Regions from separate parts of the Ruegeria sp. CG8 genome, predicted to be linked through region 3. Evidence: riboswitches for the same ligand, from Rfam matches in the RefSeq annotation. Region 3 holds a riboswitch; each other region holds the start of a gene.
What was found. Region 3 has a riboswitch for cobalamin ahead of ACR0EF_RS16120 (DUF1636 family protein). Riboswitches for the same ligand answer to the same signal wherever they lie in the genome.

Region 1: another riboswitch for cobalamin. It lies ahead of ACR0EF_RS12900 (hypothetical protein); the one in region 3 lies ahead of ACR0EF_RS16120 (DUF1636 family protein).
Region 2: another riboswitch for cobalamin. It lies ahead of ACR0EF_RS08740 (DUF1636 family protein); the one in region 3 lies ahead of ACR0EF_RS16120 (DUF1636 family protein).

The regions. Positions count from the first base shown of each region.
Region 1 covers NZ_JBQFRA010000003.1:547,852-558,364, reverse strand. Annotated here, with positions in the region: gene ACR0EF_RS12930 (SRPBCC family protein) at 1-314, opposite strand, end outside; gene nudC (NAD(+) diphosphatase) at 353-1,336, opposite strand; gene ACR0EF_RS12920 (bifunctional 2',3'-cyclic-nucleotide 2'-phosphodiesterase/3'-nucleotidase) at 1,312-3,378, shown strand; RNA gene ffs (signal recognition particle sRNA small type) at 3,418-3,516, shown strand; gene ACR0EF_RS12910 (alpha/beta hydrolase family protein) at 3,598-4,455, opposite strand; gene ACR0EF_RS12905 (TetR/AcrR family transcriptional regulator) at 4,540-5,112, shown strand; cobalamin riboswitch at 5,141-5,358, shown strand; gene ACR0EF_RS12900 (hypothetical protein) at 5,445-5,852, shown strand; gene ACR0EF_RS12895 (protein-tyrosine phosphatase family protein) at 5,856-6,359, opposite strand; gene ACR0EF_RS12890 (DNA polymerase III subunit gamma/tau) at 6,515-8,269, shown strand; gene ACR0EF_RS12885 (YbaB/EbfC family nucleoid-associated protein) at 8,356-8,700, shown strand; gene recR (recombination mediator RecR) at 8,747-9,340, shown strand; gene ACR0EF_RS12875 (lactoylglutathione lyase family protein) at 9,412-9,909, opposite strand; gene ACR0EF_RS12870 (hypothetical protein) at 10,106-10,513, shown strand, end outside.
Region 2 covers NZ_JBQFRA010000002.1:540,262-550,774, forward strand. Annotated here, with positions in the region: gene ACR0EF_RS08690 (ABC transporter transmembrane domain-containing protein) at 1-61, shown strand, start outside; gene efp (elongation factor P) at 102-665, opposite strand; gene ACR0EF_RS08700 (DUF6280 family protein) at 885-1,205, shown strand; gene ACR0EF_RS08705 (cobyric acid synthase) at 1,364-2,821, shown strand; gene ACR0EF_RS08710 (hypothetical protein) at 2,825-3,643, opposite strand; gene ACR0EF_RS08715 (TolC family outer membrane protein) at 3,718-5,136, opposite strand; gene ACR0EF_RS08720 (protein-L-isoaspartate O-methyltransferase family protein) at 5,232-5,885, opposite strand; tRNA gene ACR0EF_RS08725 (tRNA-Cys) at 6,113-6,186, shown strand; gene ACR0EF_RS08730 (NAD(P)-dependent oxidoreductase) at 6,407-7,363, opposite strand; gene ACR0EF_RS08735 (LysR family transcriptional regulator) at 7,472-8,347, shown strand; cobalamin riboswitch at 8,420-8,624, shown strand; gene ACR0EF_RS08740 (DUF1636 family protein) at 8,707-9,090, shown strand; gene cobW (cobalamin biosynthesis protein CobW) at 9,093-10,148, shown strand; gene cobN (cobaltochelatase subunit CobN) at 10,155-10,513, shown strand, end outside.
Region 3 covers NZ_JBQFRA010000005.1:241,122-251,634, reverse strand. Annotated here, with positions in the region: gene ACR0EF_RS16150 (hypothetical protein) at 1-1,043, opposite strand, end outside; gene ACR0EF_RS16145 (hypothetical protein) at 1,826-1,999, opposite strand; gene ACR0EF_RS16140 (hypothetical protein) at 2,041-2,346, opposite strand; gene ACR0EF_RS16135 (hypothetical protein) at 2,396-3,010, opposite strand; gene ACR0EF_RS16130 (hypothetical protein) at 3,066-3,404, opposite strand; gene ACR0EF_RS16125 (hypothetical protein) at 3,729-4,028, opposite strand; cobalamin riboswitch at 4,674-4,881, shown strand; gene ACR0EF_RS16120 (DUF1636 family protein) at 4,985-5,383, shown strand; gene ACR0EF_RS16115 (ABC transporter ATP-binding protein) at 5,380-6,180, shown strand; gene ACR0EF_RS16110 (ABC transporter substrate-binding protein) at 6,182-7,135, shown strand; gene ACR0EF_RS16105 (FecCD family ABC transporter permease) at 7,136-8,164, shown strand; gene ACR0EF_RS16100 (DUF262 domain-containing protein) at 9,285-10,340, opposite strand.

The DNA of each region.
Region 1 (10,513 bases), on a different contig from region 3:
AGCCGCGTCTGCTTCTGCGACAGCGACAGAAGATCAATCGTGGTCAGGCCGTTCATCCCCTTGCTTGTCGATCGAAACCGCATGGCTGTGGGGCGATCGAACTCGGCCACCTCGACCGCGACGTGGCGGGGCTTGCCACGGATCATGATATCGGCTTCCCAGCACGACCCGACCCAGTGACCCGGCATCTCGACGGTGCGTCGAACCTCGACACCGCGGCGCATCGCCATGCGCTCGAACCGTTCGAAATCCGCGACCATGTCGAACACCGCATCGATCGGCGCCTGGATATCTTCGCGTGCTGAAACCTGCATGTCGGCCTTTTCTGCTCAGTCAGGGTGCCAGTGTTTCGTCAGTCCAGCGTATCTGCAAGCCAGTTACGCAAAAGAAAATGCGCGATTGCCCCCTTCCGCGCTGGCAGAAGCTTGGGGTGCTCGCCTGCAAAAGCCTGCATCATCTCGGATTTGGTGACCCACATCGCGTCCTCGATCTCGACCGGGTCGATCGTGATCTCGCGCGACAGCGCCTGCGCTGCACACCCGAACATCAGCGACGACGGAAATGGCCAGGGTTGACTTGCCAGATAGCTGACGGGTCCGACCGGAACGCCGGCCTCCTCCATGACCTCGCGTCGCACGGCGGCCTCAAGGGTTTCGCCCGGTTCGACGAAACCGGCCAGCAGTGAATACATACCGTCGGGCCACCCCGGAGATCTGCCCATCAGGACAGTATCACCATGCGTGACCAACATGATCACCACCGGATCGGTGCGTGGAAAGTGCTGCCCGCCACAGGCCGGGCACAGCCGTTGCCACCCGGCCTGTGAAATGTTGGTCGGGTTGCCGCAGCGCGCGCAAAACCTGTGCGTCTCGTGCCAGCCGATCACGGCCTTGGCGGTGGCTGCCAATTCGGCGTCCCGGGCCGACAGCCGGGTCATGATCCGACGAAGCTCGGCGAACACGTGGCCCACGGGCAGCCCCGGATGCTGCTGTTCGGTTCGGTCCACGAACGCTCCAACGCCCGACAGGTCCAACCCGTCGGCAGACCAATTCGAAATGTCCATTGCAAACAGCGGCGCACCCGCATCACTGCGCCCCAGCAAGATCGGTTGGTCAACCGCCCCGCCGGGTCCGTTCGCAACCAGATCGTGGTCCATCGGAACCAAGGCCAACTGGTCCAGCGCTTCGCCCATGACCAGCGGTTTGCCCCGCCACATCAGGATGCACCGCGCCGTGGGATCGGACCGTGCTGCCTCCAAAGCTCTGGCATCGGTACGGATCTGCGCCGCCCGGTCCAGTCCAGAGCTGCCAAATGTCACGCTTTCCGCCCGTTTCATGCCTGTCCCTTTGGAATTTGCACAAGGGCTGCCACGACTTGGGCACTGGTGCAATGGGAATTCACACTCGCAAAAAGCATCGTTGTCGCAAAGGACGCATGGAAGCCCTGACGATTACCTGTATTCTACCTTTCAGTGAAAACGTATGCACAACAGCACCTAAAAGAAGAAAATTGGCTCTGAAATCCTCCCTGCTTCAGGCACATCCCCACTTGAAAACCGCGCACATCCGGATTCTTGCAACGACCGATCTGCACATGAATCTGACCAGTTTCGACTATTATGCTGACCGGCCGGAACCGAGTGTGGGCTTCACCCGAACCGCCAGTTTGATCCGCTCTGCACGTCGAGAGGCGGAAGAGGCAAATGCAACTGTCCTGCTGTTCGACAACGGCGATTCCCTTCAGGGGACACTTCTGGGTGACTGGGCGGTCGAACAGACCGACGCGACCCACCCTTTGATGTCCGCCTTTGCGCGCTTGGGCTACGACGCAATTGCGCTGGGGAACCACGATTTCGGCTTTGGTCTGCCAGCTCTGGGCCGGATCGTTTCTCGGGCACCTTGCCCGGTTTTGTGCAGCAACATGCAGTGTCTGACCGGGGTAGCGCCCTGGCAGAAACAGGCCATCCTGACCCGTCATGTCCACATCAACGGCCAAAGCACTCCTGTCCGAATTGGCGTGTTCTCGATCCTGCCACCGCAGACGGTGAAGTGGGAAGCACCACAATTGGAAGGCCAGGTTGCAGCCGAGGATGCCGTCGCCACGGCGCGCCGGATGGCCGAGAATTTGCGTCGTCAGGGCTGCGACCTGATTGTGGCTCTTGCACATTCTGGTCTAGGCGAGCCCGACGTCGCGCCGATGTCGGAAAATGTGGTCGCACAGCTTTCTGCTCTGGACGGTATTGATGCAATCGTGGCCGGACACACGCACCTGACACTGCCCGACCCAAGCGATGGTAACCCGCAGCAGGCCAGACCCGTGGTCATGCCCGGATCAGCGGGGTCGCATTTGGGGGTGATCGACCTCACGCTTGCTATGAACGCCGCGGGAGAAGCGAGAATTGCTGGTCACAGCGCGCATCTGCGCGCGATCTGCCCGGGCGGGGCTGAAACCGGCGCTCGGGTCGTTCCTGAAGACCCTGAGATGGTCGAACTTTTTGCCGCCGCCCATAAGGCGACCCGCAAAGCCGCTGCCCAGCCGGTGGGCCGGATCAATCGTACCCTGCACAGCTATTTCACCTTTTGCGGGGTGGATCAGGGGCTGAACTTGGTCGCCGCAGCACAGGCGGCAGCCCTGCGACCGGTTCTGGCCGGAACGACCTTTGAAACCCTCCCTGTTCTGTCCGCAGCCGCACCTTCGAAATTCGGAGGCCGGGCCGGACCACGGCATTACACCGAAGTCCCGGCTGGCGATGTCACCGTAAGGCATGTCTCGGACTTGCATGTGTTTCCAAACCAACTGGCCGCCATGCTGCTGGATGGCCGCCAGATCGCCGAGTGGCTGGAGATGTCGGCTGCCCAGTTTTCCCAACTTGGCAACAGCGACGAGCAGGTTCTGATCGACCCCGAGGGCACCGGGCACAATTTCGACGTGCTGCATGGGGTGACCTACAGGTTCGATCTGACCCAGCCCGCGCGATATGATTTAGGCGGCCAGTTGATCGACACGTCCCATTCCCGCCTGCGCGATCTTGCCTTTCAGGGCCGCCCCGTCGATCCGGATGAACAATTCGTCGTTGCATCAAACAGCTACCGAGCCAATGGCGGCGGCAACTTTCCCGTCCCAGACCCGGCCCGCCTGATCCCGGTGCCGCCGCTGAGCCTCCAGGGAATCTTGCGCGACTACCTGGCGGGACGATTGGGTCCGGATCCGGTGGAAAACACCGCCCAAAGCTTTTCCTTTGTTCCGCAGGCGGGCCGGTCCGTGATTCTGAAGACCGGGCCACGCGCTGCAAACTACCTGCACGAGCTCGACCACTTTGCAGCCACCACCGACGGGCAGGACGCGCGCGGGTTTCTTAGGGTACGCCTGTCTTTGTGACGGGTTGCCAAGCGGGTGCGTGATGCCTATATCGGCGGTCGAGAGGTTGGCGCGGGCAAGCGCCTCGCCAACCTGGTCAGGTCCGGAAGGAAGCAGCCACAACGAGCCCCGCTTGGGTCGATGTCCAACCTCTCACTTGACGCCGCGCCGCGTATTCGGCCCGGTCAATCCAACCTCTGTATTTCGTCGTTGTTCCTGAAAACCGCGCTTGCGGGCGGGTCAGGCGATCAATCGCGGCCAAACGGCACTGCTGCGCCGGGCGAAGGCGCCGATATGACCGATTTCGGACAGTCCGAAATCCTTCGGCTGCAACAAACGCCGACGGGCGGTCGGACCATAGAGTTCAGACAGCCGCCAGACCGCGGGCGGTGGCACAGTCTGGTCATCCTCGAACGCAATGATATCCGCCGTGGCGTTCGCCCGACTCCAATCCGCCTGGGGAAGCGTGTCTCCCAATTCGGGCAGATAGCTGGTGGGCGATGTACACCACTTGCGCCATTGCCAATAGACGCCCGCCGGCAAATCGGCTCCGAATCCCAGAAGTTTCCCCGGCAGGTACCCCAGAAGACGCACCAGAGGTGGCACGTGGCCATACCAGAACAGAGTCGCCAAGCCCTTGTAGGGCCACGGGTGATCGGCCACCGTCACCAAACCTGCGCACACACAGATCATCCGGTCGATCTGTTCGATTTCCGGTTGCAGCGGACCCAGCATTCCACCGACCGAATGCCCGATCACCCACAGTTTTGCCTGCGGGTATCGACGGTGCATCTCGGCACGCGCTGCGGGCATGTCGATCAGCGCCCAGTCCGCCATCGTGGCCTTCGAGTCTTTCAGCCGCCCGGTCAGCGAATGCTCGAAATCCCGGTAATCATATGTCAGGCAAGCCATACCGCGCTCGGCGGCCAGCCAGCGAGCAAAGTGCTGATAGTAGTCACGTGGCACTCCTGTTGCGCCGTTCAGCACAACAACGGTTTGCGGCTCGACCGCCGGAGTGTAAAGCCGCGCCGCCAGCTGGGTCTGGCCCGACGGAAACTTAAAGTCTTCCACGTCAACCGCGTGCTGCGAATCCAACATCTTTGCCTCCAAACACTCTGGACCGATCGGTCTAATACTTTGTGTCTGGACCAATTGGTCTAGGCCTGTCAATATTTGGCCTGCATGACCCAACGTCCACCAAACACCAAAGATCGCCTGATCGTGACTGCCGCCCGACTGTTCCAGCGCTCGGGCTATAACGGTGTCGGTCTGGCGGAATTGCTGGCCGAAGCGCAAGCCCCCAAGGGTTCGCTTTATCACCATTTTCCAAAGGGCAAGCCGGATCTGGCCCTGGCGGCGGCCAGTTGGGCCTCGGACGGGATGTTGAGCATGATCGCTGCGGCATTCGACGACGCCGCGGATTTTCGCGACGGGGTCACCACCCTGTGCCACAAGATCGCGAAGCTGTTCGACACCTCGGCCCAATGGGAGACCTGCCCGATCGCCGCCACCCTGTTCGAAAGCCCCGACAACCGCGCGTTTCGGGAACATGCAGACCGTCTGTATGAAAGCTGGATCATCGAAGTTCGAAACCACGCCGCGCGGTTCGGAGTTTCCGACCCTGAAAATGCTGCGGACACCCTGTTCATCGTGATGCAAGGCGGCTGGCAATTGGCCCGTGCCCGCAGGGATTCGAATGTGCTGCGCAGACTGCCTGATCTGTTCCCTTGGGCCTCACTCCGGCAACCGGGCTGAAACCGTCTTGACTCGATCTCGGATACACCGCTAGCGATGAGGGGATGGTTCCCGTGCCGTTTCGGTCCGGGATGAAAAGGGAACACGGTGCGGTCCAACCCGGAACTCCGGAGCGGACCAAGGCCGCGACTGCCCCCGCAACTGTAGGCGGAGAGCGATGCCTAAATACCACTGACCGCAAGGTTGGGAAGGTTGGCAAAGCAAAGACCCGCAAGTCAGGAGACCTGCCATCAAACGTGAAACCGAAACTCGGACGGGGTGTCCGGGCAGGGTCTGGCCTTGAAACCGGCGTCTGTCCAAATCCACCTCGCCCAGCGCGCGGAGGGCGCAACATGATTTGGAAGACCGACACCCATGAATTCGCGGCAACAATCTGCCAGCGCACCGGAAAGACCTGCCCGGCACTGGCGCGCATGGCACGGGCCATCGCGCAGGCAATGGCGACGGCGCAGGCGGCAACATCCCCCGACTTCCAAGTGGAAGGCAGCAGCGAACTGGCCCATTGCGAACATGGCTGCACGGCGCGGTTCGATGCACGTCCCGAACGGATCCGCGTGTATTGCGGAGCGGCCGCCGACACCCCACCCGACTGCCTTGATACCTTTGCCGACATGCTGTTTGACGACCAGCGCGACGCCCTGCCCGCACAGGTCATTGGTGATCGACCCTGTGCGATGCTGCAGGCCACGGCGATCATGCCCGTGGTCAGGGCCGAGCGCGAGTTCCGCGCAACCGCCTGAAGGTCAGGTCGCCAGTGCCTCGCGCGCCGGGGCGATGGCCCAGTCCATCTGAGCATCGGTTTCGACCGCGCAGGGGCGTACGGCCCGCAGGCGTTTCAGGGCTTGTTCCGGCTGCTCGCCGCTTTCGATCATCAGACGCAGGACAACCATGCCAGACCGCCCGCAACCGCCCCGGCAGTGGACCAGTACCCGCCCGCCGCCCGACAGCGCATGGCGGGCGGCGGCACTGACTTCGGGCCAGCGGCCGGATATCTCGGTCAACGGCGCCGAGAAGTCGGCGACCGGCAGATGCGCCCACCGACAGGCGCGCCGATGGATGTCACAACCCAATTCGCCCGCACCCACGGCAACCAGTTCGGCAAGGGTTGTCATCGAAATCACCAGCCCCGGCGCCCAGGCTGAAATCAGGTCCAGGTCTCCCTCATAGTCGCCGCCACCGCCGGGAACCGAGGTCAGGGCCAGCGTACCGCCGCCCACCTGCAATGCATGAACCACAAGATTTGTCATCAGACGTTCCCCCCGAAACTGGCTGATTGAACTTGATCCGCGCAGTATGCCTCACACCGCGCGCTCGCCAAAGCGAAAAACCTGCACCGGCGCTGTGGACGCGGGGCACCGGGAACTCTACCCTGCATCGTCAGTACGAATCCGTCAGAGCAGACATGACCACACAGTCCAGCCCCGCCTATCAGGTTCTCGCCCGAAAATACCGCCCGGAAACCTTTGCCGACCTGGTCGGTCAGGATGCCATGGTGCGCACGCTGAAAAACGCGTTCGAGGCGGACCGGATCGCGCAGGCCTTCATCATGACCGGCATCCGCGGCACCGGCAAGACGACCACGGCCCGGATCATCGCCAAGGGCATGAACTGCATCGGACCCGACGGCAATGGCGGCCCAACGACCGAACCCTGCGGCCAGTGCGAGCATTGCGTGGCCATCATGGAAGGTCGCCATGTGGACGTGCTGGAAATGGACGCCGCCAGCCGCACCGGCGTGAACGACATCCGAGAGATCATCGACAGCGTGCGCTATCGCGCCGCCAGCGCGCGGTACAAGATCTACATCATCGACGAAGTCCACATGCTGTCGACCAGCGCCTTCAACGCGCTGTTGAAAACGCTGGAGGAACCGCCCGAGCATGTGAAATTCATCTTCGCCACGACCGAGATCCGCAAGGTTCCGGTCACCGTGCTGTCGCGCTGCCAACGGTTCGACCTGCGCCGGATCGAGCCCGAAGTGATGATCGGCCTGCTGCGCAAGATCGCCACCGCCGAGGGCGCGGAAATCTCGGATGACGCGCTGGCACTGATCACCCGCGCCGCCGAAGGCTCGGCCCGGGATGCGACCTCGCTGCTGGATCAGGCAATCAGCCATGGTGCCGGCGAAACCACCGCCGACCAGGTGCGCGCGATGCTGGGACTGGCCGACCGGGGCCGCGTGCTGGACCTGGTGGACATGATCCTGCGCGGCGATGCGGCCGGGGCCCTGACCGAACTGGGCGCGCAATATGCCGAGGGCGCCGACCCGCTGGCGGTGTTGCGCGATCTGGCCGAAATCACGCATTGGGTCTCGGTGGTGAAGATCACCCCCGACGCAGCCGAAGATCCCACCGTCTCGCCCGATGAACGCACCCGCGGCCAGCAGATGGCCGAGGCGCTGCCGATGCGGGCGCTGACCCGGATGTGGCAGATGCTGCTGAAGGCACTAGAGGAAGTCTCGGCCGCCCCCAACGCCATGATGGCCGCGGAAATGGCGGTGATCCGCCTGACCCATGTGGCCGATCTGCCCAGCCCGGAAGAGTTGATCAAGCGCCTTCAGGACAGCCCTCCGCCGCCCGTCGGCGGGCCGGGGGGCGGCGTTCCGGTCGCCGGAAACGGTGCACCGCCCGTGACCGCGACGGCCTCGGCCCACGCGCCGGCCCCGCGCGGTGCGGGCGGTGCGCCGACGGCAGCGCTGGCCCAGGACGTGCAGACCGCGCTGGCGCGTTTTCCAACTTTCGAGCATGTGGTCGAGCTGATCCGCGCCAACCGCGACGTGAAACTGCTGGTCGAGGTCGAGAACGGCGTCCGCCTCGTCTCGTACCAGCCGGGCCGGATCGAGTTCACGCCCACCGAAAAGGCGCCCACCGACCTGGCCGCGCGGCTCGGGTCCGCGCTGCAGCGCTGGACCGGCAATCGCTGGGCGGTCTCAATCGTCTCGGACGGCGACGCGCCCACCATCGCCGAACTGCGCGACGCGGCCGAGCTGGCGCTGAAGGCCAAGGCCGAAGAGCACCCTTTGGTGCAGGCGGTTCTGACTCAGTTCCCCAAGGCCCGCATCACCCGGATCGAAACACCCGAGGACCGTGCGGCCAAGGTCGAAACCGAAGCCCTGCCCGAGGTCGAAGACGAATGGGACCCGTTCGAGGAAGACTGATCATCCGCGCAGATGGCGCGCTGCCCTTGTGAAGAACGCGGACGGCCCGTATCTAGGCCGCAAATCGAATGACAGGAGACATACAGATGCTCAAAGGACTCGGCGGTCTGGGCGACATGGCCAAGATGATGAAATCCGCGCAGGAACTGCAGACTAAGATGGCGCAGATGCAGGAAGAGCTGAACACCATCATGGTCGTCGGCGAATCCGGCGCGGGCCTGGTCAAGGCCACGGCCTCGGCCAAGGGCGAACTGAAAGGTCTGGACATCGACCCCTCGATTTTCAACAGCGACGACAAGGAAGTGGTCGAGGACCTGATCCTGGCCGCAATCAAGGACGCGCAGACCAAAGCCGCCGAGCGGTCGCAGGAAGAAATGGCCAAGCTGACCGAAAGCATGGGCCTGCCGGCGGACATCAAGCTGCCGTTCTGATCTTCGCCCCTCAAACCCCCGCCGCCAAAGCCACGCAGGACAGGCCATGAGTTCGAACAGTGACATCGACGCCCTGATCGATCTGATGGCCAAGCTGCCGGGGCTGGGACCGCGCTCGGCCCGGCGGGCGGTGCTGCACCTGATCCGCAAACGCGCCCTGCTGCTGACGCCGTTGTCGGACGCCATGCAGCAGGTCGCCGCCACCGCACGCGAATGCCTGAACTGCGGCAACGTGGGCACCACCGACATCTGCGACATCTGCAATTCCGAAGACCGCGCCACCGGTGAGCTGTGCGTGGTCGAAGACGTGGCCGACCTGTGGGCGATGGAACGCGCGGGCGTGTTCAAAGGCCGCTACCATGTGCTGGGCGGAACGCTCTCGGCGCTGGACGGCGTCGGCCCGGAAGACCTGCGCATCCCCCGCCTGCGCGACCGCGTCACCGCCGAAAACATCACGGAAGTAATCCTGGCCCTGAACGCGACCGTCGACGGGCAGACCACGGCCCATTACATCGCAGATCAGTTGGAAGGACAGGTCCGCCTGACCTCGCTGGCGCAGGGCGTGCCGATCGGGGGCGAGTTGGACTATCTGGATGACGGGACCATCACCGCAGCGCTGCGGGCGCGGAAAGAACTGTAGCCGCCGCGTGCTGCCTGCAAGCAGCACGCTCTCGCCCCTCCCCGATTGCAAGGTACCACTTTACCCATCGGTCAGGTGTAGGCACCCGACGAGTAGGTCAATTCATAGGAATGGCTGTAGATCTCGAAGACTATCCCGAACGGATCCTCGACATAGACCATGCGGTAGGGTTTCTCGCCGGGGTAGTAGTATCGGATAGGCATGCGTTGTTTCCCGCCGGCCGCCACGATTTTTTCCACCAAGCCTTCGACATCAGGATCCTGGACGCAGAAATGGAACGTCCCGTTCCTGCGAAAGTCGATGTTGTTTTCCGGCGCGTAGTTTCCATCAAACTCAAAAAGCTCGATCCCGATACGATCGGCGGTCGCCAGATGCGCGATACGCAGTTTTTTCCAATTCGGGCCAAACACGTCCGTGCACATCACGCCGATGTCCGTGTCATCCTCGACCACGTCGGTTGGCGGCATGATCACGTAAAATCCCAAAACCTCGGAATAGAATTTCACGGCTTCGTCCACGTTCGGGACGGACAACCCGATGTGAGAGAATGTTCTTGGATGTTGAGGCATGGCTTGCTCCTTGGTCTATTGGGCAAGACGTATTTTGCAACGTCCTTGTTTCAAGCGCCCGCCCCACAAGGCAAAGCCGTGTTGTTCCATGCACATAGATCATCATGCACTGCTGCCGAGGCCTAGAATGATCTTTCCGTCGACCCCGCACCGTGTACTATGCCCTAGCCTGACCCATTTGATATCGGAACCCGCCATGAAACGCCTTCTCGCCCTGACCTTCGCCGCCTTCACCGCCACTTCCGCGTGGTCACAGCAACTGGTCGACAAGGGGTTCGTCGAAGGCTGGAACATCATGATGGACCCCAATCTGGGCAACGGCTGTCTGATCCAGACGGTGTATCAGGACCTGTCCGTGGTGCGCCTGGGCTATGATGCTCTGGACAATCGGGGCTATTTCACCGTTTTCCACAAGGGGTGGGGCAACATCGAGCCCGGCAAATCCTATCCGATCCGGTTCGAGCTGGACGGCAAGAGCTTTGACGCCACAGCCATCGGGTTCAAGCAGGATCGGGTGCCCGGTGCGACCGTGTTCTTCACCGACCGGAACTTTGTTGCGGCCATCGCCCAGAACAAGACGATGACGATCTACAACCCCGCAGGC
Region 2 (10,513 bases), on a different contig from region 3:
GGACCGCGCCCGCTACCGCCGGGGCGGGGCCGCCTCGCAAGAAAAAAACCGCGCCGAATAGCGGCGCGGTTTCTTGGTCTTTCTCCGAGTATGACGCGACGTTACGCGCGCTCGGAATATTCCATGGTCTCGGTGTTCACGACGATCATCTCGTCCTGCGCGATGAACGGCGGCACCATGACTTTGACCCCGTTGTCCAGAACCGCCGGCTTGAACGAGTTCGCCGCAGTCTGACCTTTAACGACCGGTTCAGTCTCGACGACCTTGCAGACGACTTTCTGAGGCAGCGTCGCGTTCAGCGCCTCGCTTTCATAGAATTCGACCACGATGGTCATCCCGTCCTGAAGGAACGGACGACGGTCACCCAGCAAATCTGCAGGCAATTCAATCTGTTCATAGGTCTCGGCATCCATGAATACCAGCATCCCGTCGCTTTCATACAGGAACTGCTGGTCTTTCTGCTCCAACCGAACACGCTCGACCTTGTCCGCTGAACGGAACCGCTCGTTCAGTTTCGAACCGTTGCGCAGGTTCCGCAATTCCACCTGTGCAAAGGCACCGCCTTTGCCCGGTTTGACGTGATCGACCTTGACCGCCGCCCACAGACCGCCGTTATGCTCAAGCACATTGCCCGGGCGAATTTCGTTCCCATTGATCTTGGGCATGACATATTTCCTTCACACATGGTTGATGCGTCAGTTGTCGTCCCTATATCTGGCGGGACCGATCCATGCAATACAACGAAACCTAGTGCTGCACCTGCAGAGAGCCATGCAAATGACGCAACGCAACTATGCAAATTAGGTGTATCCGAATCGCACTAAATAGGTCATAAGGACCGCCACGCCGAAAATTACAAGAGCAAGAACAACAAGGAAAACGAGATGAGAGATTTCGTTGACGGCACCGCCTTTAACAATGAGCAAGGCAACCGTGCCCGCAAACTTTTCGCGGCCGTTGTGCTGGCTGCACTCGATGATGCCATCGCCGATGACAAGAAATACGGCAATGGCCCGGAACAAATCGCCCGCTGGGCACGCTCGCGCGATGGGCGCGAAGTGCTGTCCTGCGCTGGCATCGACCCGAACGAACGGGTTGTCCACGGACTGATGGAGTTCGTTGGCCGTGGCGTGCGTACCTCCGTCGCCCTGTCGCGCGAAGAAAGCGAACGCCGCAACGCTGCACAGCAGGCCGAAGCCGCCTAAGGCTTTGCCCGACCCAAAAACGCGCGCCGGTACTTTCGGCGCGCTTTTTTTTGCCCTGTACGCAGCGGAATAGTCGCATTCGTCGTGCAAATGGCCCGATCCACGCTTTCGTCGGCTGAATAAATGCGGTCATCTGCCAACATCCGCAGGAGGCTCAGATGGTTCGCGCGATCATGATTCAGGGGACCGGCAGCAACGTCGGCAAGTCGATGCTTGTGGCCGGGCTGGCCCGGGCCTTTGCGCGGCGAGGGTTGAAGGTTGCCCCCTTCAAACCGCAGAACATGTCCAACAACGCCGCAGTGGCGGCAAATGGAGGCGAGATTGGCCGCGCCCAGGCGCTGCAGGCCCGGGCGGCGGGGCGCCCGCCGCATACGGACATGAATCCAATCCTTCTGAAGCCGGAAACCGATACCGGTGCGCAAGTGATCGTTCAGGGCAAGCGGGCGGGAACGATGCGGGCCAAGGACTATCGCAAGGACAAATCCAAGCTTCTGAACGCCGCGCTCGAGAGCTTTGCCAGACTTTGCCAAGATGCCGACCTTGTGCTGGTCGAGGGCGCCGGCAGTCCGGCCGAAACCAATCTGCGGGCAGGCGACATCGCCAACATGGGCTTTGCCTGCGCCGCAGATGTGCCCGTCATACTGGTGGGAGACATTCACCGGGGCGGCGTCGTAGCGCAGATCGTCGGTACCCACACAGTGCTGGACAGTGCCGATCTTGCAATGATCCGCGGCTTTGCAGTCAATCGCTTCAAGGGAGACGTCAGCCTGTTTGATGACGGGCGCGACGACATTGCGGCACGCACCGGATGGCCTTGCCTGGGCGTCGTTCCCTGGTTTGACGATGCTTGGAAACTACCGGCCGAGGACATGATGGATATCCGCTCGCACGCCGGCGGCACCTGCAAGGTTGCGGTGCCGCAACTGGAGCGCATGGCGAATTTCGATGATTTGGACCCGCTATCCGCCGAGCCGGGTGTTTCGGTCGAGATCATTCCGGCTGGCCGCCCCCTTCCCGGTGACGCGGATCTGGTGATTCTGCCGGGCAGCAAATCAACGATCGGAGATTTGGTCTTTTTCCGCAAACAGGGTTGGGACATCGACCTGTATGCACACGTTCGGCGGGGCGGCCATGTTCTTGGCCTTTGCGGCGGGTATCAGATGCTGGGCCGGGTGATCGCCGACCCCGATGGAGTGGACGGCAGACCCGGCAGCGTCGATGGGCTGGGTTTGCTGGACGTGGAAACGGTTATGTCCGGGGAAAAACGGGTCGAACTGCGATCAGCGCAGGCCTTGCCCGGCGGCGAGCCTGTCACCGGCTACGAAATCCACATGGGGCGCACCCAAGGTCCGGATACTGCCCGCGCGTGGTTGCAGGTGGAAGGGCGCCCGGAAGGCGCCGCATCGAGAGACGGGCGCGTTCTGGGAAGCTATTTGCACGGCATTTTCGCGTCAGACGCCTTCCGCGCGTCGTTTCTACAGCGGTTTGGAGCCAGGTCGGAACTGGCATACGAAGTCAGTGTTGAGCAAACGTTGGAGTCTTTGGCCGATCACCTTGAACAGCATATGGACCTTGATGCCCTGCTGTCACTGACAGCCGAGCCTCGGTTCGGCTGAGCGTCAATCCAAAGTCTGAGCGGCCAAAGCGCGGTTGATCTCGCGCCGCACCAGCTTGCGAATGTTGCGGGTGATACGTTCACCCAGCGCGCCCTGCAGTTCCTGACGGACGATGTCTGCGATCAACTCGCGCAATTCGTCTTCATCCATCGTGCCGGTCGCCATCGCCGGCGTTTCCTGATCCAGCTTTACTTCGGCCTCTGAGGCATCCCGATTGTCGCGGATAAACGTGGCAGGCGTTGTTTCCTCGTCGCTGTCAGCGTCCATCTCAGCTTCGGACGCAGCCGCATCCTTCGACGTCGAAAACCCGGTGTCCGAGGCCCAACTGACCGTGTCGGTGCGCGTGCCGGAATAAGCGTCGTCGCTTTCACCGTCAGGCTCCCACTGATCTTCGGTCCGCGCAATCGCAGCCTCAAGAGCTGCGATCTTGGCGCTCAGGCTGCCGGCCAGATCCCTGCGGCCTTCGCGATCATCCGAAGACTCGCCGCCAATGTCGTTGATTGCCGGGGTTCCGGGACGAACGATATCGCAAGACCGCAACCGCATAGGTTGTGACAGGTCGTTGGCCGGGCGCACCGCCTCGACATTCGCAGCATGCTGCGAGGCCGCCTCAGCCGAGATCTTTTGGGCCAGTTTCAAAGGTGCTTTTGGATCCTCGGCCGATGTGCCAACCCGCAGGGCATCCGTCAAAACCAGGCGTCCCGGCTTGCGGGCCGCAGTCGCTTTGATCAGGTTCGGGACCTTGCGCCCTTCTTCGCTGACCAAACGCTTGATCGACGACAATACGTCTTCGACACCTGCTTTGACACTGCTATCCGTCATTGTTCTCTACCGCTCTGACCTTTTGGACTAGTGTATCCAATCCGGTCGAACCTAACAACAGATAGTGTGGCTGATCACTCGCGCCGCAAAGCTTTGAGAACTCGATCCAGGTCGCGGCTTTGCTTGCTGATCTGTGCTGGCGCTTTTTTGACCAGGTTATAGTAGAGCGTCGGGTCATAAATTTGGACCGCCAGTCCAAGGCGCTCGGCGGTCAACAGACCTTGTGCCTGCAACAACTGATAGGCAGCCAGCGACCGTTCCGTCCGCGAGGCAACTTCGGCCAATTGTGCGTCAAGCAAATCCTGCTGAGCGGTCAGAACGTCCAGCGTGGTCCGAGCCCCCAACGTGGCCTCTTCGCGAATCCCGTCAAAGGCGACCTGCGATGCGCGTACCCGTTCGACGGATGCCCGCAGGCTGGCAGTGGCCGTTTCAAAGCGCACATAGGCGTCCGTCACACCCTGAGTGATGTCTTTCTGCACATTCAGAAGGTTGGCGCGCGATGCATCCCGCTGAGCCATTGCGCGGCGCACGTTGGCCGCCAATCGACCACCGGCATAGATGGGCTGATTGAAATTCAACGAGATGGACGCATCGTTGGTATAGTCGTCGTTGTCATAGCTTTCCGTGATCCCCGCGTCCGCGTTCAAGCTGACATTCGGACCGAGACCCGCGCGCTGCTGCTGCACTGTCAGATCCAAGGCACGCACCTGATGCTGCGCCGAAAGGATTGCCGGGTGGTTTCTTTGTGCCAAGCTGATGGCCTCGGCCAATGAACCGGGCAGCTTCGGCAGACGCGGCTGGCCCGCTGTACGGCCAGGCTGTTTGCCGACGGCGTTCACGTATTCCGCTTGGGCGGTGCTCAGGTCGCCTCGCGCATCGGCCAGATCAGCCTGCGAGCTTGCCAACTGCGCTTCGGACAGCGCGACGTCGGTTCGGGTGACCTCACCGACTTCAAAACGGTCTTGCGTGGCCCGCAGTTCCTCGCCCGAGAGATTGACGTTGTTCTGGCGAATCTGAACCGTTTCTTCCTGCAGCAGAACACTCAGATAAGCCGTCGTTGCGCGGAACAGAACCTGTTGCTCAATATCGATCAATGCCTGGCGGGTTGCCAGAACTGTTTCCTGAGCCGACTGTTTCCCGAGAATCGATGCACCGCCGTCATAGACCAGCTGGCTCAGCGTTAACCCCGAGAAGAAGCGCGATGGTTCGACCGTCGACACCACAGTTCCGGCGCGGGTCTTGGCGTAATCCTGGCTGACACGGACGGTCCAGTTGATGATCGGGCGCAGGGCCGACAACGCGATTGCAACGTCTTCGTCGGCAGCGCGCAGCAAGGCGCGGTTCTGTTCCAACAGCCCGCTTGTGTTGTATGCACCGATGAACGCGTCGGTCAGATTGTCCGCCAAAACCGAGCGCCCCGGCATCACGCTCAGCGCGATTCCCGCCGTCAGAGCGACTGCCTTGACCAGCTTCCCTCCAGCCGTTCCAAGCATACCCAAATCCTCTCAAATCAAAATAACGCAAGCCCGCAGGCAGTTTGCGCCTTTGTTTTCAACTAATCAAGGGACCGCGGAAAACCGCTGATCGACTATAGCGAAAATGCACACTCGGCCGAAAACGCCGGCAGTACCGGGGCGTTTGCGTTGAAGCCATGACGCCAAGTCACCTGCCCATCGGACTTTCGACCAATGCGAACGGTGCCCAGATTGCCTTCGACGAACAGGCAGGCGATGCGGCCATGATCTTTCAGTTGATCGAGTAGGGCATCGGGCAGACGTTCCACACCGCCTTGGATGATAATGACATCATAGGGGCCATGCTCGGCCGCCCCCTGCTCCAAAGGTCCGACATGAATGATAGCGTTGTCGATATCCGCCTCCATCAGGCGGGACTGCGCGTCGGCTGCGTTGGCCTCGTCATCCTCGACGCCCACCACAAGCTGCGCCATGTTCGCGGCCACGGCGGTCGAGTATCCGAACGCTGGGGCGATATCCAGAACCACCTCGTCATTCGAAATATTCAATGCATCCAGCATCTTCGCCAGAGTCCTCGGCTCCAGCAGGCAGCGCCCGTTTCCCAGGTCGATCAGGTCGCCAGCATAGGCCACTTCGCGACTGGCATCCGGCACGAAGTTCTCACGCTGGACCTTCAGCATTGAATCGATGATCGGGAATTTGGTGACATCAGAGGGCCTGATCTGAGTGTCTACCATCGTGTGGCGTCGGGCTGCGAAATCCGTCATGTGACCGCTCGTATATTTCCCATGGTTGCTCGGCTTTTGCCACATCCGATCCCGCCCGGCAACGGCCAGCCCGGCAAAAATTGCAGGCCGCGACAAAAGTTGCCACTGCGCTGACCGACCATCCAACGCCGTGGTCGGCGGAATTTTCAGCAACCCTCTGGACGTTGTTCGGGAAAGCTGCTAGAACCGCGTCTGCACCACGTCAAGTAATTGAAATTGCTTGAAAAGGCGAGTTGGCGGAGTGGTGACGCAGCGGATTGCAAATCCGTGTACACCGGTTCGATTCCGGTACTCGCCTCCAACTTTCCAGCCTCGCATTGCATCACTGTTCTCTGGTCCTGTGATTGTCGCCTGGACCAGTTTGTTGATACGAAACGCCAAAATACGCGCGGAGATGGTTAGCGCAGCCGAGCTAACCAGTAATTTCCGAGCAAGGATTTAGTCCGCGCTGGGTCACCAGCGACGCGGTCGGTACATGCGAGAACCCCGCGGAAAGGGCGTGCCTTGCGCTGACCGTCGGCTCAAACCGTGCTTCGGCCTTGAGGAATCACCTCATACCCCGGCTCTTCCGGTTCATCGTCCTGCATCTCGGCCGGAAAACCGGGCGCGGTAATGCTCAGCCCGGTTGCATCCTCGAGCCGTCGAATGACGTTGGGCGACAGCTCGCGCGCGCCATAGCGGGCGATGGCGTCGTCGAAGATCTTAATCATCAACGGGTTCATCTCCAACGGCACGCCGGCGCGGTCGGCGACCTCCTGGAACAGGCCGATATCCTTTTTCACCAGGTCCGTGGTGAAGGAAATATCGCGCGAGCCGTTCAGGATCACCTGGCTTTCGGTCTCATGTACGAAGGAGGTACCGGACGAAATCTTGATCGCCTCGTAGGTGGTGTTCAGGTCCATCCCGGCGGCCTTGGCGGTCACCAGCGCCTCGGCGCAGGTGATCAGGTTGGCAGTTGCCAGATAGTTGGTCAGCACCTTCAGAACCGAGGCCGTGCCCAGATCGCCGGTATGCAGAATGCGCCGGCCCATGGTCGTAAGGAACGGCAGGATACGCTCGAACGTGGCCCGGTCGCAGCCCGCGAAGATCGAGATATTGCCCGTGGCCGCCCGGTGGCACCCGCCCGAAACCGGGCAGTCCACCGCCGCCCCGCCGCGTTCGATCACCATGGCCCCCAGGCGTTTGACCTCGGCCTCGTCGGTGGTGGACATCTCCATCCAGATCTTACCGTGGGTAACCTCGGGCAGCATCTGCTGCATCACTGCGTCCGAGGCAGCGGGCGACGGCAGGCAGGTGATGACCGCATCGCAATCGCGCATCATCTGGGCCGGGCTTTCACCGGCTTTTGCTCCCTTGGCGGCGAACTCCGCCACAAGATCGGGGTTCAGGTCGTGTACCGTCAGGTCGATACCGTTGCGCAGCAGCGACCCCGACAGCTTGCCCCCCACATTGCCCAAACCGATGAAACCGACCTTCATGTTCTGCCCTCCCGCAGGCGCAATTTCGTTGGCACGAGTATTTCCGTTGCCCATCGACAAAAGAAACGAATAATAAGTCAATCTAAATGCAAAATATTTTGGTGCTGAATGGACCGCCTGCCCAATCCGGCCTGGTTGCGCAGCTTTGAGGCTGCCGCCCGCCATCTGAATTTCACAACCGCCGCGCAGGAACTGGGCCTGACCCAGACGGCGGTGTCGCTGCATATCCGCTCGCTCGAGGCGGATCTCGGCCAGCCGCTTTTTGTACGCAACGCCCGACACCTGTCGCTGACCGAGCTGGGCCAGTCCTATGCGCTGACCGTGCGTCGGGCGTTGTCAGATATCGCGCTGACCACCAACAGCCTGTTCGGCCCCGCCTCGCGGCAAGCGTTAACCATCCGGGCGGCGATATCGACGATGACCTACTGGATCGCCGCTGATCTGCCCGCGTTCAGCGCCCAGCACCCCGAGGTCCCGGTGCGGCTGGTGTCGCATATCTGGAACGACTCGGCCGCGCCTGCGGATGTGGACGTGGAAATACGGCTGGGCCATGGCGACTGGCCCGGTGTTGCGGCCGAACGGCTGTGCTCGGAACGGCTGGTGCCCGTCTGCCGGGCGCAGGACCCGGCGCCAGACCTGCAAAACGGCCCGTTGATCCACATTCTTGGGTACGAGGACAACTGGGCGCGGTACTTCGAGGCCACGGACACCGACCTGCCCGACCGCCCCGCGCGCCATTCGGCGGATACGACCGTCACCGCGCTGCAACTGGTGATGGCCGGCGCGGGCTACGCCACCGTTCTGGAGCGGTTCGCGCGCAACGCCATTGCCCAGGGCGCGCCGATCCGGGTTGCGGGGCCGGCGATTCCCTTTGCCCAGTCGCACTATCTGATCCGCAGCGTCAGCGCGGCGCCTCCGTCCATCCCTGCCGAGTTGTTCCTAGCCTGGCTACGCGACAGGCTGGCCAGTGATGCCGCGGATTGACCCCGGCAGGTCGCTTTTTCGATCCGACGCAGGGCACTTGGCCCCGCGCGCTTGACAACCCCCCTGCCCGTGCCGCATGTCGCTTGCGTTGGTGTCTGTGCAAACAGATGAAAAGGGAATGCGTCAGCGGTTTTCCGTCAAACGCAGCCGCCCCCGCGACCGTGACCGGAGAGGGTGCCCAAATGCCACTGGCCGCAGGCCGGGAAGGCGGGACATCCGACAGAGCGCCGCTCTGACATCCGCAAGCCGGGAGACCTGCCAACGCCCGAAGACAAACCGGACGGGGTGTTCCGGTGTCGGGCCCATGTCCGCAACGTGGCCCGCGCATACCCCGTCCCCCGACAACCGAGTGAGGGGGGATGAGATACGTGACCGAGACCACACCAGTTGAACTGCTGGTCTGCACCACCTGCCGACGCGGGCTGCCCATCGAGGATGACGCCCAGCGCCCCGGCACGCTGCTTCACAAGGCGCTGGCCGCCGCCGACCTGCCCGCGGGCATCACCCTGAAGCCGGTCGAATGCCTGTCGAACTGCGATCAGGGCTGCTCGATCGTTCTGCGCGGCGGGCCGTCGCGCTGGACCTTCGTCTATGAAAACCTGAACGAATCCGACCATGTCGAGATCATCGTCGAAGGCGCCACCAAATATCTGGCCGCCGATGATGGCCTTGTGAAATGGCGCGACCGCCCTGAACATTTCCGTAAGAACTGCGCCGCCCGCATTCCCCCGATTGGAGCCTGAGCATGAGCACCCTCGAAAAACTTCCCGTCACCGTCATCACCGGCTTTCTCGGCTCGGGCAAGACCACGCTGATCCGCCATCTGATGCAGAACCCGCAGGGCAAGCGGCTGGCCGTGGTGGTCAACGAATTCGGCGATGTGGGCGTCGATGGCGAGATCCTGAAAAGCTGCGCCATCCCCGACTGCCCGGCGGAAAACATCATGGAGCTGGCCAATGGCTGCATCTGCTGCACCGTGGCCGATGACTTCATCCCCACGATCGAGGCGCTGATGGCGCTCGACCCGCGCCCCGATCACATCCTGATCGAAACCAGCGGTCTGGCCCTGCCGAAACCGCTGCTCAAGGCGTTCGACTGGCCCGACATCCGTTCCAAGATCACCGTGGACGGCGTGATCGCTCTGGCCGATGCCGAGGCCGTGGCCGCAGGCCGCTTCGCCCCGAATGTCGCGGCGGTGGATGCCCAGCGCATGGCCGATGACTCGATCGACCACGAAACGCCCCTGTCCGAGGTGTTCGAGGATCAGATCTCGTGCGCCGACATCATCCTGCTGACCAAGCCTGACCTGGCCGGCCCCGAAGGCGTGGCCAAGGCGCGCGAGATCATCGCCGCCGAGGCGCCCCGCCCCCTGCCCGTGGTCGAAGTGGCCGAGGGTGCGGTGGACGTGCGCGTGGTGCTGGGGCTGGAGGCCGCAGCCGAAGACGACATGGACGCCCGCCCCTCGCATCACGATGGCCATGACGACCACGAACATGACGATTTCGAAAGCATTGTGGTCGAGCTGCCAGAACAGACCGACCCGGCGCAGCTGGTCGCCAATATCGAGCGTCTGGCGAACGAGCTGAACATCCTGCGGGTCAAGGGCTATGCCGCCGTTCAGGGCAAGCCGATGCGCCTGCTGGTCCAGGCGGTCGGCGCGCGGGTGCGGCACCAGTATGACCGCCCGTGGAAACCCGAGGAAGAGCGCCGCTCGCGCCTTGTGGTCATCGCCGAGCATGACGACATCGACGAGGCCGCGATCCGCGGCATCCTGACGGGCGTCACCGAGGCCGCCGAGTAAGCACCGATGCACGTCGTCTTCCGCGAAAGCCACGGGCTCGAAGAAACCGAGACCCCGACCGATCTGGGCCAGAGCCCGGCGGATCTGGTGGTGCTGTCCTTTTCGGACAGCGACCTGGGTGCTTTCGCGGCCGGCTGGCATCGCGGCGGCGGGCCCGAGGGGCGGATGCCCTCGTTGCGGCTGGCCAGCCTGACGGCGCTGAAGCACCCATTGTCGGTCGATACCTATGTCGAGCAGACGCTGGAGGGTGCCAAGGGCATCCTGATCCGGCTGATCGGCGGAGTGCCCTATTGGTCCTACGGGTTGCAGCAGGTGCTGGCGCTGGCGCAGGCCAAGGGCATCGCGCTGGCGGTGCTGCCCGCCGA
Region 3 (10,513 bases):
TGATGGTGCTTCGTTTTCTGGTTCTTCAGTTTTCCGTCTTCGACCCAATACCAGTAGGGCGTGAAATCAATATTTCCCACACGGTCCTGCTGGCTGAAGATGAAGTCGAGCAGAACAATCTCGGTAAGCTCCTGCATCCAGAATGCCATCTGCCGGTCGCTGACATCGGGCCCGAGGTCCTTGTTGATCTGACGATCCTTTCGGCCTTTCCTGACACCCTCTGCAATGGCCTCGGGCAAGGGTTTTGACGACCGCAAGGCCAGGAAAGCGGGTGTTTCCTGAAAATCGCGATTTTGGCCTTTGCCCCAACCGGACTTGCGGGTGCCGTTGATTTCCGAGCCGTAGCGATGACCGGGGCTATCAAGCAGGACACCGTATATCTGCGTTCGATCCGCGGTGAACAGATCATCGGTTGGCTGGTACGAGTTCGGATCGGCATCCGCAGCCACGAAGACCCGCCAGCCTTCATGGTTCATGCGCCCGCCATGAGATCCACCGGAAATCGCAAGGCCAGGCTCCGCAACCTCGGTAAGATGCGCCTGATCGTCCATGCTGCGCCAGACCGCCACCGGAACTTTCACCGTCGCGTCGAAATACCTTGAGAAATGGTAGTAGAGCAGCGACGAGGTGGAAAACGTTCCGCTTGTACCTTTTTGGTTCATGGTGGATTTGAATTTGGCCACTCTGCCCTTGGCCAGTTCTTTTGCCGACTTGCCCTCTTTGCAAGCGTTTCTCTCGAACTCAGAGCGGTTCCCCACGTAGGGTCCTTCCGAAATATCGTAGACGGCCATTCCTGGGCTGGTGCTCCAGGTTTTTGGACAAATAGCGATTTCGGGTGCATAGAAATCGATCTCGCAATAGGCAGTTTCTTCCTCAAGATCGCTGTTCTTGTACTCGCCCATTGGGACTTTTTCGATCCGAATGCAGCGTTCCGTAACACCATTGGGACTAGCAAATGTCGTGGCTTCTCCGCGAACATCGTCGCTCGCCCACAAGGCAGTGGGCGCAATGAAAGCCAGTGACCCCAGAAGATTGAATCTCATTTGGATAGTCCTCCGGATGTCATTTGGGGCAAATCGCGGCCTGTTGTTCGGCGGAGATCTTCAAACTGGGGTCGACACTGAAGTTTGAGAATTTCGAGTCAATCCACTGGTCACACCCGCCCGAACATGGGGCCCCGTTTCGGGCATCATTCCAATATTTCTTGGCCCTGTCTTCCGTCCAGCCGCAAAACTGAACAAGCGCCATTGCCGACAAGGCGCCTGAGGAATGAACGCCCCACATGCAGTGCACCAGGACAGGACCCTTTCCAGGGTCCTCAATCACCTGGTGTATGGCGGCCATGACACTGCCGGGGCGGGACGATCTGGCGCTCTGATAGTCAAAGGCTCCGTTTCCACAGCTGGTGCGGCCGTATTCGGTGTTCTTGCCGAAGTCCGCATAAAACCCGGCCGAAAACCCTTCATCGCACAGTGTTTCGCGCTGAGCGTTGCTCAAGCCCGTTCGACCCTTGTCGCCGCCCTTGAAGCCAGAGCGATACAAAACTCCGCTTAGGACTGGGCGAAAGAAAGCGACGCCATCGATGCCTCCGTCGCTGCCCCTAGAGAGCATCTGGCTGTTGCTTGGGCCACCGTTTCGACTGGTGACGTCAGAATTCGCCGCAGTTGCCAGAACACCGATGAATATGAGGGATGTCAAAAACCGCATGCGTATTCCTTTCTGTTTTCAGCCGGCGATGCTCACGCTTTTCCTGCCGGAAATCCCGCGGAGAGGCGCGTTCACGGTAACCAGGTCAGGTCGGCGGTTGGCATCTCGCCCTTCAGCTTTAAATCGGCCACACCATGTTGATGATATAGACGACCACGAAGTAGGCCAGAACAACTTTCCAGTTCCATTGGTGTTTGTTGTCTTCGGTGATCACGCCGGCCGACTTCAAGGCCAGGTTGGTGATTATCAAGGCGACAACGGTAATCGCCGCATGTGCCAGGTCGAAATGCAAGTTGGAGCTCCTTTTTGCAGATTTGGGATTGATGAGGTGTGTCAGCAGTCACCAGACGGCAGCATCGCTACGTCCGAGTATCTTCCCTCAGATGTCGTGATCCGAGCACAGGCACCGGTCTCCTTGTTGAACCAGTACGAGGTCAGCCCTTCGCTTCGGATGAGTTCAAACCCGAGACTTTGAATGCCCATTTCAGCCTGACCCGCTCTTGCGCCTTCAAATGACGACAGATCGCTGGAACTGCCCACGGTAGGAGCACTTGCTTCCACTGATCCGCCACTTTCGTCGCATCCTGCAAGCACAGAGACACTGACCGCGCCGATCGCCACTAGGGTCTTGGATTTCATCTGCTTTCCTATTTTTTGGAAATGCGTTTCATGGTTTCGGGGCGATCACCTATTCAATTCCAAAAATGACGTTGTAGTCGACGGCAGAGTTGCTGCGGTTGATGACCTCGACAACATGATCGCCGGATTGCCACAGCTGTCCGCGATACTCCTTGTCCGCAGACATCAATCCCAGCAATTCAGACCCATCGGGGTTGCGAATGACGTAGTCCAGGGATCCATTTCGCGGAGCAACGCGGACGTAAAGAAACTGTTCATTCTTCGCGCCAAGAACGTATTGCTGCGATGCCCCTGGCGCGAGTTGGCCGACGAGCTCGGCGCCGGTGGACCCGGCATCGAATTTGACGCGCTGGCTACCTGTAGACCCGGAAGCGCCGTCCATGGCTCCGCCACCATCATCCATCGCCTCGACAACCGACATCTCGCCGATGCTTCCATCCTTGTACGCAATGCAACGCCAAAGTGTTCCGCCCGCGTCACGCAGCATGACGAGCGTGCCGGCTTCCGAGAACTGTGAGCTTTCGATCGTGCCGGACTGACCGTCCGGTCCACCGACCTGCCGCAGATGGTCGATACACGCGTCGTCGGCGTCTGACATGGCCAGCGCGGCTGTTCCGCTGAGCGCAAGGGCGGGAGTTAAAAGGTTCAAAAAACTGCGTTTCATGAGCAGGTCCTCTGTTGGTCTATCCTAAGTGTTGTGTTTCCGGTGAGCAGAAACCTCACTTCGCTTCCCGCAACTTTGCCAGAAATTCATCGCATGCCTGTGCGCTGCCGACGATCTCGTCCGTCGTTTCAATTCCTTGCAATGATGCCATCTCGGAGTTCACGCGATTGAGGATCTGATCTGCTTGCTCGGCGGTGATCAGGTTCTCGGCCTGAGCTCCCTTCAATGTGGTGCACACACCGGCGGACAAGCCTGTCGCAACGCCGACACCCATCGCGGCCCCGCCGCCCAAGGTCATCGCTCCAACCACGCCGAGGATGAGCCCGATCACAAGCCCCAAGATCACTTTTCCCATGTTTTCCTCCCATTTTGCGGGAAAGAGTTCCGCCTTCATTCCTGGCGCAAACCACGTGCCCATCTGCATATCAAAACCAGTGCCAACAGGTTGAGCACCGGTGCTATCGCTGCGAACCACGGTTTGGCGACCTCTGAGAAAAGGTCCACCGCAAGGACCCAAGGCAGACCCAGCGGCAAAAGGAACACGCCGGACAATGGGTCTCGTTCCTGTCCGAACCAGCCAAAAGTGCCCGTCAGGAACGCAAACAACGCCAACAGGTAAAGGGTCGCAAACGCGATGATGGTTATTCTGCAGACCAAGCCGGACCTCTGCGTATCAAGCAAGCGCAGCACAGCCGATTTCAACTAGGCATAAAACGGGTCACAACGCGCCTTCGTCGCCCAGGAACTCGATACCAGCTGTCGCGCCATCACTATAGGCAATACAATTCCACGGAGCCCGATCCTCTCCAACCCCAACGGTGACTTGTGTTCCAGCCTCGCTGAACGCGGATGAGAGCACGACCACTTGCGGATTGTTGGTTGTTTTGGCCACGTCTCGCAGACACGCCTGTTGAGCGGGCGTCAGTTCGGCAGGTGTGCTTGACGTGCTGGTGTCGTCACAGGCCGCTAGCAGTGCGAAACACGTCGCGCCTGAAATCATCATGACTTTGTTAATCACTTTCTTCTCCTCTTGGGTTTGCTGATGCTTGTGGAATAGGTGGTTTTATTTTGCGCGCCTGCGTCTATGCGGTCCCCGGTTTTGCCGCCAAAGACATGGCTGGCAGACAGAAATTCTGCCGATCCCCGGGACCGTAAACAAAGCGTGCTGACGCAATGACGTCATGGGCAAAAACCGGTGCGAAGTTTCGAGGAAGGGTTCGTACGTTAAGTCCGGGCACCGCGTCCTCCCAACGCTGATCTTCGTGAAATGCCTTCCGACTGCCAGCACTCACTCCAGCAGTCGGAAGGGCCCGACGAAACGGGCGACAGCGACAACAACGGAGGTAAAGCTAAAGTTGTGTCGAATTCGTATGTTTGAATCAATCACAAGATAAATCAATGATTTTTCCGCGCGTAAATTTTGTAAGCTTGGCAACAATAGGCTTCTGCAATCAAAGGGAAAGGGCGAGGCCGCTCACGGAGGCTTGGCAGTCAGCCCGCTTGCGCCGCCGTGTTTCGGGACCTTCCGGGCTATCTTAAGTCATTTGGTCAAAACGACGTAATTAGCCGCCCGGTCTGTCGCTCAGGCGGTGCCGAAGGGTCGCCTGGATACCTCCATTACGCACCCGCCCAGTAAGTCGTTGACAGTGCAACTCGATTCATGGATGAGATTGGCGCTGATGGTTCCCGATCGTTTCGGCGGTCGGGTAAATGGGAATACGGTGCGGCGCCGTTCTGACGCCAATGCCGTGACTGCCCCCGCAACTGTAGGCGGTGTGCGACCCCCGGATGCCACTGGGCCGATAGGTCTGGGAAGGCGGGGCAAGCCATACACCGCGAGTCAGGAGACCTGCCATCATCAAACGCAACTCAACCCGGGCGGGGTGTCCCGGAAGGAGGCCAAGATGGCATTTTCGGCTTACGCCGCTGACATGACTGGTTCCCTTTCCGCCCCGCGATTTCGCGGAGGGCGAAATGAACCGACAATCAACACATCACATCACGGTTTGCCTATCTTGCCGACCCAAGGGCGCAGCCGCACGCCCCGGGCCTGACCTGATCGGACGATTGCGCGCCGCGCTGGCCGAAGACGACTGTTTGGCAGGTTTTGACGTTTCCGGTGCCGCCTGCATGGCCGGGTGCACCCGACCCTGTACCGTCGCCTATCACGGGCCGGGCAAGGCATCTTACCTGGTTGGCGGTATTACGTCTGAAGAGACCGGGGCATTGGTGGAATTCGCCCGGCTGTACCAGCAGTTGCGCGATGGATGGTGCAGCTCGGTCGACCGCCCGGCCGGGCTTCGCCACGCAACACTGGCCCGCATTCCAGCCGCGATGGCTGCGTCTTCGGAAGATGCGGATTGCGCCTCATGAGCGCGCCTTTGCTGTCGGTGGATGCCGTCACTTGGGCGCCGCGAAAACGAGCGCCGTTGGTGCTGCACGAGACCAGTTTTGCGCTGATGCGCGGGCAGGTCATGGGGGTTGTGGGGCCGAACGGTGCCGGCAAGACAACCCTTCTGCGGATGATCTACGGCTATCACCGTCCGTCCTCGGGCGACATTCTGGTGGACGGCGGATCCGTCAAAAGAATGGCCCCCCGGGCGCTGGCGCGTCAGGTAGCCGCCGTGCTGCAGGAGCAGCCCTCGGATTTCGCGCTGACCGTGCGCGACATCGTGGCGTTGGGGCGGGTGCCGCACCGGTTGGGCCTGTCCACGCCCGGCAGTCGTGACCACCAGATCATCGAATCCGCGCTGCACCGAATGGATCTGGACGGGTTTACCGACCGTGGGCTGGCCACTCTGTCCGGCGGCGAGCGTCAGCGTGTGATGGTCGCGCGCGCCCTTGCCCAGGAACCCCGGATTCTTGTGCTGGACGAGCCTACCAACCACCTGGACATCCGCCACCAGCTAGAGGTGTTGCGGCTGATCCGGGACCTCGACCTGACGATCGTCACCTCGCTGCACGACCTGAACTTGGCTGCCGATGTCTGCGACCGTGTTCTGGTTCTGAAGAACGGTCGACCCTGCGGCTTTGGCCCACCCCAGACAGTGCTGAGTGACAGGCTGGTCTCTGACACGTTCGAAGTCACCGCCCGGCAAGAGCAGCTCAGCCTCAGTCACAAACCTCACCTGACCTATCAACTCCCCACCCCCAACCAGAAGGAAGCTTGAAATGAAACCGACCACCCTGGCCCTGGGCCTTGCTTTGGCCACCAACACCGCGACCGCGGAAACCACCGTGCAAAGTTGCAATCGAACCGTCACCTTTGACGAACCGCCCAAGGCGGCGGTCTCGAACGACGTGAACCTGACGGAAATGATGCTGGTGCTGGGCTTGGCCGACCGGATGGTGGGATATACCGGCATTTCCGGCTGGAAGACGTTGGACGAAGACATGCGCGCCGGAGTGCAGCAACTGCCCGAGCTGCCGGCCAAATATCCCAGCAAAGAGGTGCTGGTCGGCGCAGATGCCGATTTCTATTTCGCAGGCTGGAACTACGGGATGAAAGTGGGTGGCGAGGTGACGCCGGAGACGCTCGAGCCCTTCGGGATCAAAGTCTACGAACTGACTGAAAGCTGCATCCACATTGGCGACAAGCCCAAAGCCAGCATGGGTGACATGTACAACGATCTGCTGAATCTCGGTCGTATCTTCGGTGTCGAAGACAGGGCGCAAAAGCTGGTTCAGGGGTACAAGGCCGAACTTGCTGAGATCACCTCTGGCCTGAATCCTTCGGGCGAACCGCCGCGTGTCTTTGTCTACGACAGCGGCGAGGATACGCCGTTCACAGCCGGCCCCTATGCCATGCCGACCGCTCTGATCGAGGCCGCAGGCGGCGTCAACATCATGGATGATTTCGAGAAAAGCTGGGCGACCGTCACCTGGGAGGAAGTCGTCGATCGCAACCCCGAAGTCATTGTGATCGTCAATTATGGCGACGTCACCGCCGAGCAGAAGCGGGACTTCATGGTCAATAATCCTGCGTTTGCAGATCTGGACGCGGTCAAGAACGATCGTTTCGTGGTTCTGGAATATGTCGAGGCCACACCCGGACCGCGCAACATCAAGGCGGTTCGGAAGCTCGCCCATGGCTTTTGGGGCCCGGCTGCCTCGGTCGGCAACTAAATGCGCGTAGTGCGGGCGCGCCGGGTACTACCGCTCTGGGCGGCGATGCTGGTGGGACTAGTCGTGTTGGTCGCGTCCTTATCCTTTGCGATCTCGGTGGGGGCCATTTCGGTGCCCACCAAGACCGTCTGGGGAGTGTTGCTGCACGAAGCCGGCCTATCCTCGGACGAGCCGACATGGTCAAAGGGCCGCGCCGCGATTATCTGGGAAATCCGTTTTCCGCGCGCCTTGCTTGCCGTCATGGTCGGGGCCGGACTGGCGATTGTCGGGGCCACCCTCCAGGCGGTCACAAGAAACCCGCTGGCCGATCCGCACCTGCTGGGCATTTCGGCCGGCGGCGCGTTTGGAGCCATTCTTGCCTTGATGCATACCGGCTTGTTTCTGGGGCTTCTGACCGTGCCGGTCATGGCGTTTCTGGGCGCCCTGGCGGCCACGCTGACGGTCCTGAGCGTTGCCCGCTGGGCCGGCGCCACAAGCGCGGACCGCCTGGTCCTGACCGGTGTGGCGGTTTCTTTCGTCATCATGGCTGGCGCCAACATTCTGATTTTCCTCGGCGATCCCAAGGCGGCTCATACGGTCGTGTTCTGGATGTTGGGCGGGTTGGGATTGGCTCAATGGTCATACCTGATCTACCCGCTGGCGATCCTGCTGCCATGCGGTACTTGGTTTTGGCTTCAGGCCGCCAGGCTGAATGCGATGACCATCGGGGATGAAACCGCAAGCTCGCTGGGCATTGCGGTGGCGCAGTTTCGGCTTGGTGTCTTTGCAGCTGGCGCGCTGATCACCGGAGTCATGGTGGCCTTCTCGGGCATGATCGGCTTCGTCGGTCTTATGGTTCCGCATATTGTGCGGTTCCTGGTTGGCGGAGACTACCGACGCGTCCTTCCTCTGTCGGCAATTCTGGGTGGTTTGTTTCTGCTCTGGGCGGATGTGGTCGCCAGAACCGCAATGGCCCCCGAGGACATTCCCGTTGGCGTCGTCACGGGTCTTTTGGGAGGGATCTTCTTTATTCTGTTGTTGAAACGCTGAGTGTTCGAGGCCCGTTGGCGGATCATCAGCCAAACGGTGCTTGAAGCTGGCGGAGCACCGGCGAAGGCGCGCAGCAAAAGTGTAGAACTTGCAAGCAAGCCCTTCACTATCTTAGCCGTATCAATGGGTAATGGCGGAGACGAAGGGATTCGAACCCTCGAGACGGTTTCCCGCCTACTCCCTTAGCAGAGGACGCGGCTATCGTATTTTGTTATTATAAAACAAGTATTTAATATGATTGCATCCGCGCTTGTGTCAATTTTGTGCCAAATTTGCACGGTGAAAGCTGCAACTTTGATTTTTAACGTGCGATTTGGCCTCACAATTTTATTCTTATTCCAATAGTAGCAAGCGGTTGTGCGCTCGAACGCCAATGCACGTTAAAATGGGTAACGCACGATTGCCTAGGGCTTCTTCGAGTACGTCCAGTAGCAAGAATTCCCAGCATGGTTGGGTGGGGCTAGAGAACTTCTCAGACTGAGTTTTGGGCCTTCATAAGACTCATCGGCAAAAATTCACGCCGCCAATTGTCCTGAAATATACTTCATAGACATTAGCCACATCTCAAAATTTGCGTTCCCGGCGCGACTGCTTTGAAAGGCGAAATCGAGACTCGAGATACTTCGATTGGTACCGAGCCAGTTCCGACAACTCTTCAAACTCAATGCCGATCTCTTTGACCTGTGGGATAGAAAGTTCCGCAGAAGTCTCAAATCATCCAAATCCCATGGCGTGACACCCAATTGCAAGGCGATATTCGGGGCATTTGAAACTCTAAGTCGCTGAGCTGCATCAATCGCCTGGGCCGGGAGGTACCAGTCGGGTTCAAACTGCCGCCTCGGGTAAAGGCTAACTAAGAGGTGCCCGGCTTGCTCTCGAGATTTTGGTGCGCTCGACAAATTGCTAACTATTGGGCCACTGTTGTCACGGTACCTCCCGGTGGCACTATCCAAAATGAAGTTCCTGACAAAGTTTTCCCATTCTATCTGCAGCTGAATTAAGCACCTTTCCACTATTAAGATATCTTCCTCTTTGGGTGCAGAACACGCTTCTACACGTTTGAGGTGGTTTCCGATCTTATCAAGCGAACTGTGGAAGCGGTTTAGTCGCCTACTTATTTTCATTGCTGACGTATAGCTTCGACCAGAATTGAGACACGCGGTTTTCGGCTCGAGACGCGATGGGTTGAGCTTCGAGTTGCAGAAACAAATCGGTGGTACATGCCACCTTCGTCATCTTCTTCGTCAAAAGCTTGAGCAATCTGCGCAAGATTGGTTTTGGCCGATTGCCAATCTATACCGGTTCCTCGGAACGCACTTACCTCTTGCGTAGCGGTAGTTTCAGGGGACTGTCCTTTTAGGAACGCGCATGCTGCGAACAGCGCAATGAAGTTTGGGGCATCGAAGAAAGTTGTGTCTACGAAGTCTTCTCCAAGAACGTCGACAATCTCTGAGACTATTTCATCGATAACCCGACAAATTGGCCCAAAGTGTTCTTCTTTCGCACTCTTTCGTTCGCGATAGTATTTTGAGATTGAAGACTCGCCGCCATCGCCAATTCCGTTCTCAACGATCATGAATAGTTCGGCCACTACAGACGTATTTTTTAACCTCACGCTGTCTCGAACACTTACGACCTTGTACTTGTCCCACAACGCAGACCAACGTCGTGTAGTATCGTAAATTGCCCACTTTACCGGCTCCGAGTATTCGGCATGGCGAAGTTCAGCTGGTGTAACTTTTACGCTGTACGAATTTAGACGTGCAAAGACCTCCAAAACATCTGCATCTGATGCGTTCAAGAGCTGGACAACGGGAACTTTGTAGGAGAGGAAATGCTCCTTCTGCTCTGTTTCCAATGTCTCGTAAGTCTTTCCCTTAAAGTTAGGCGCTTTCGACGTCAGCTGTAATCTACCTGCTGCAAATTCAAGAATGGCTCTCAAACGTTGTTGGCCATCTACAACTTCGCGAACCGTCGTCTGTTGGACCGGGTCTACCTTTGTACGGAAGTAGATCTGAGGCAGTGGTAGGTCGTTGAGTATCGTGTCAATCAAGAAAACCTTCGCAGCCGGAGACCATACTGAGCCGCGCTGAAAGTCGGGATCAAGCATAAGCTGCTTCTTTCCGTACCATTCAATAAAGTCAGAAATTGTGTAGGTCTGTGGGACGCTTGCCATACGGGTATCCTCAGTTTTTCGAGATCATAGGCTTGAAGTGAGGTCACTGGAAGCCGCCAATCTCAATTTGCGTGGGATTTTTGGTTTAGAATTTAAGCTCTTGTATCTGACCGAGGTGAGCGCAGCAGCTCTATTCTTCTGCAGGTGCGAGGGTGCTTCTGAAAATTTCTTTA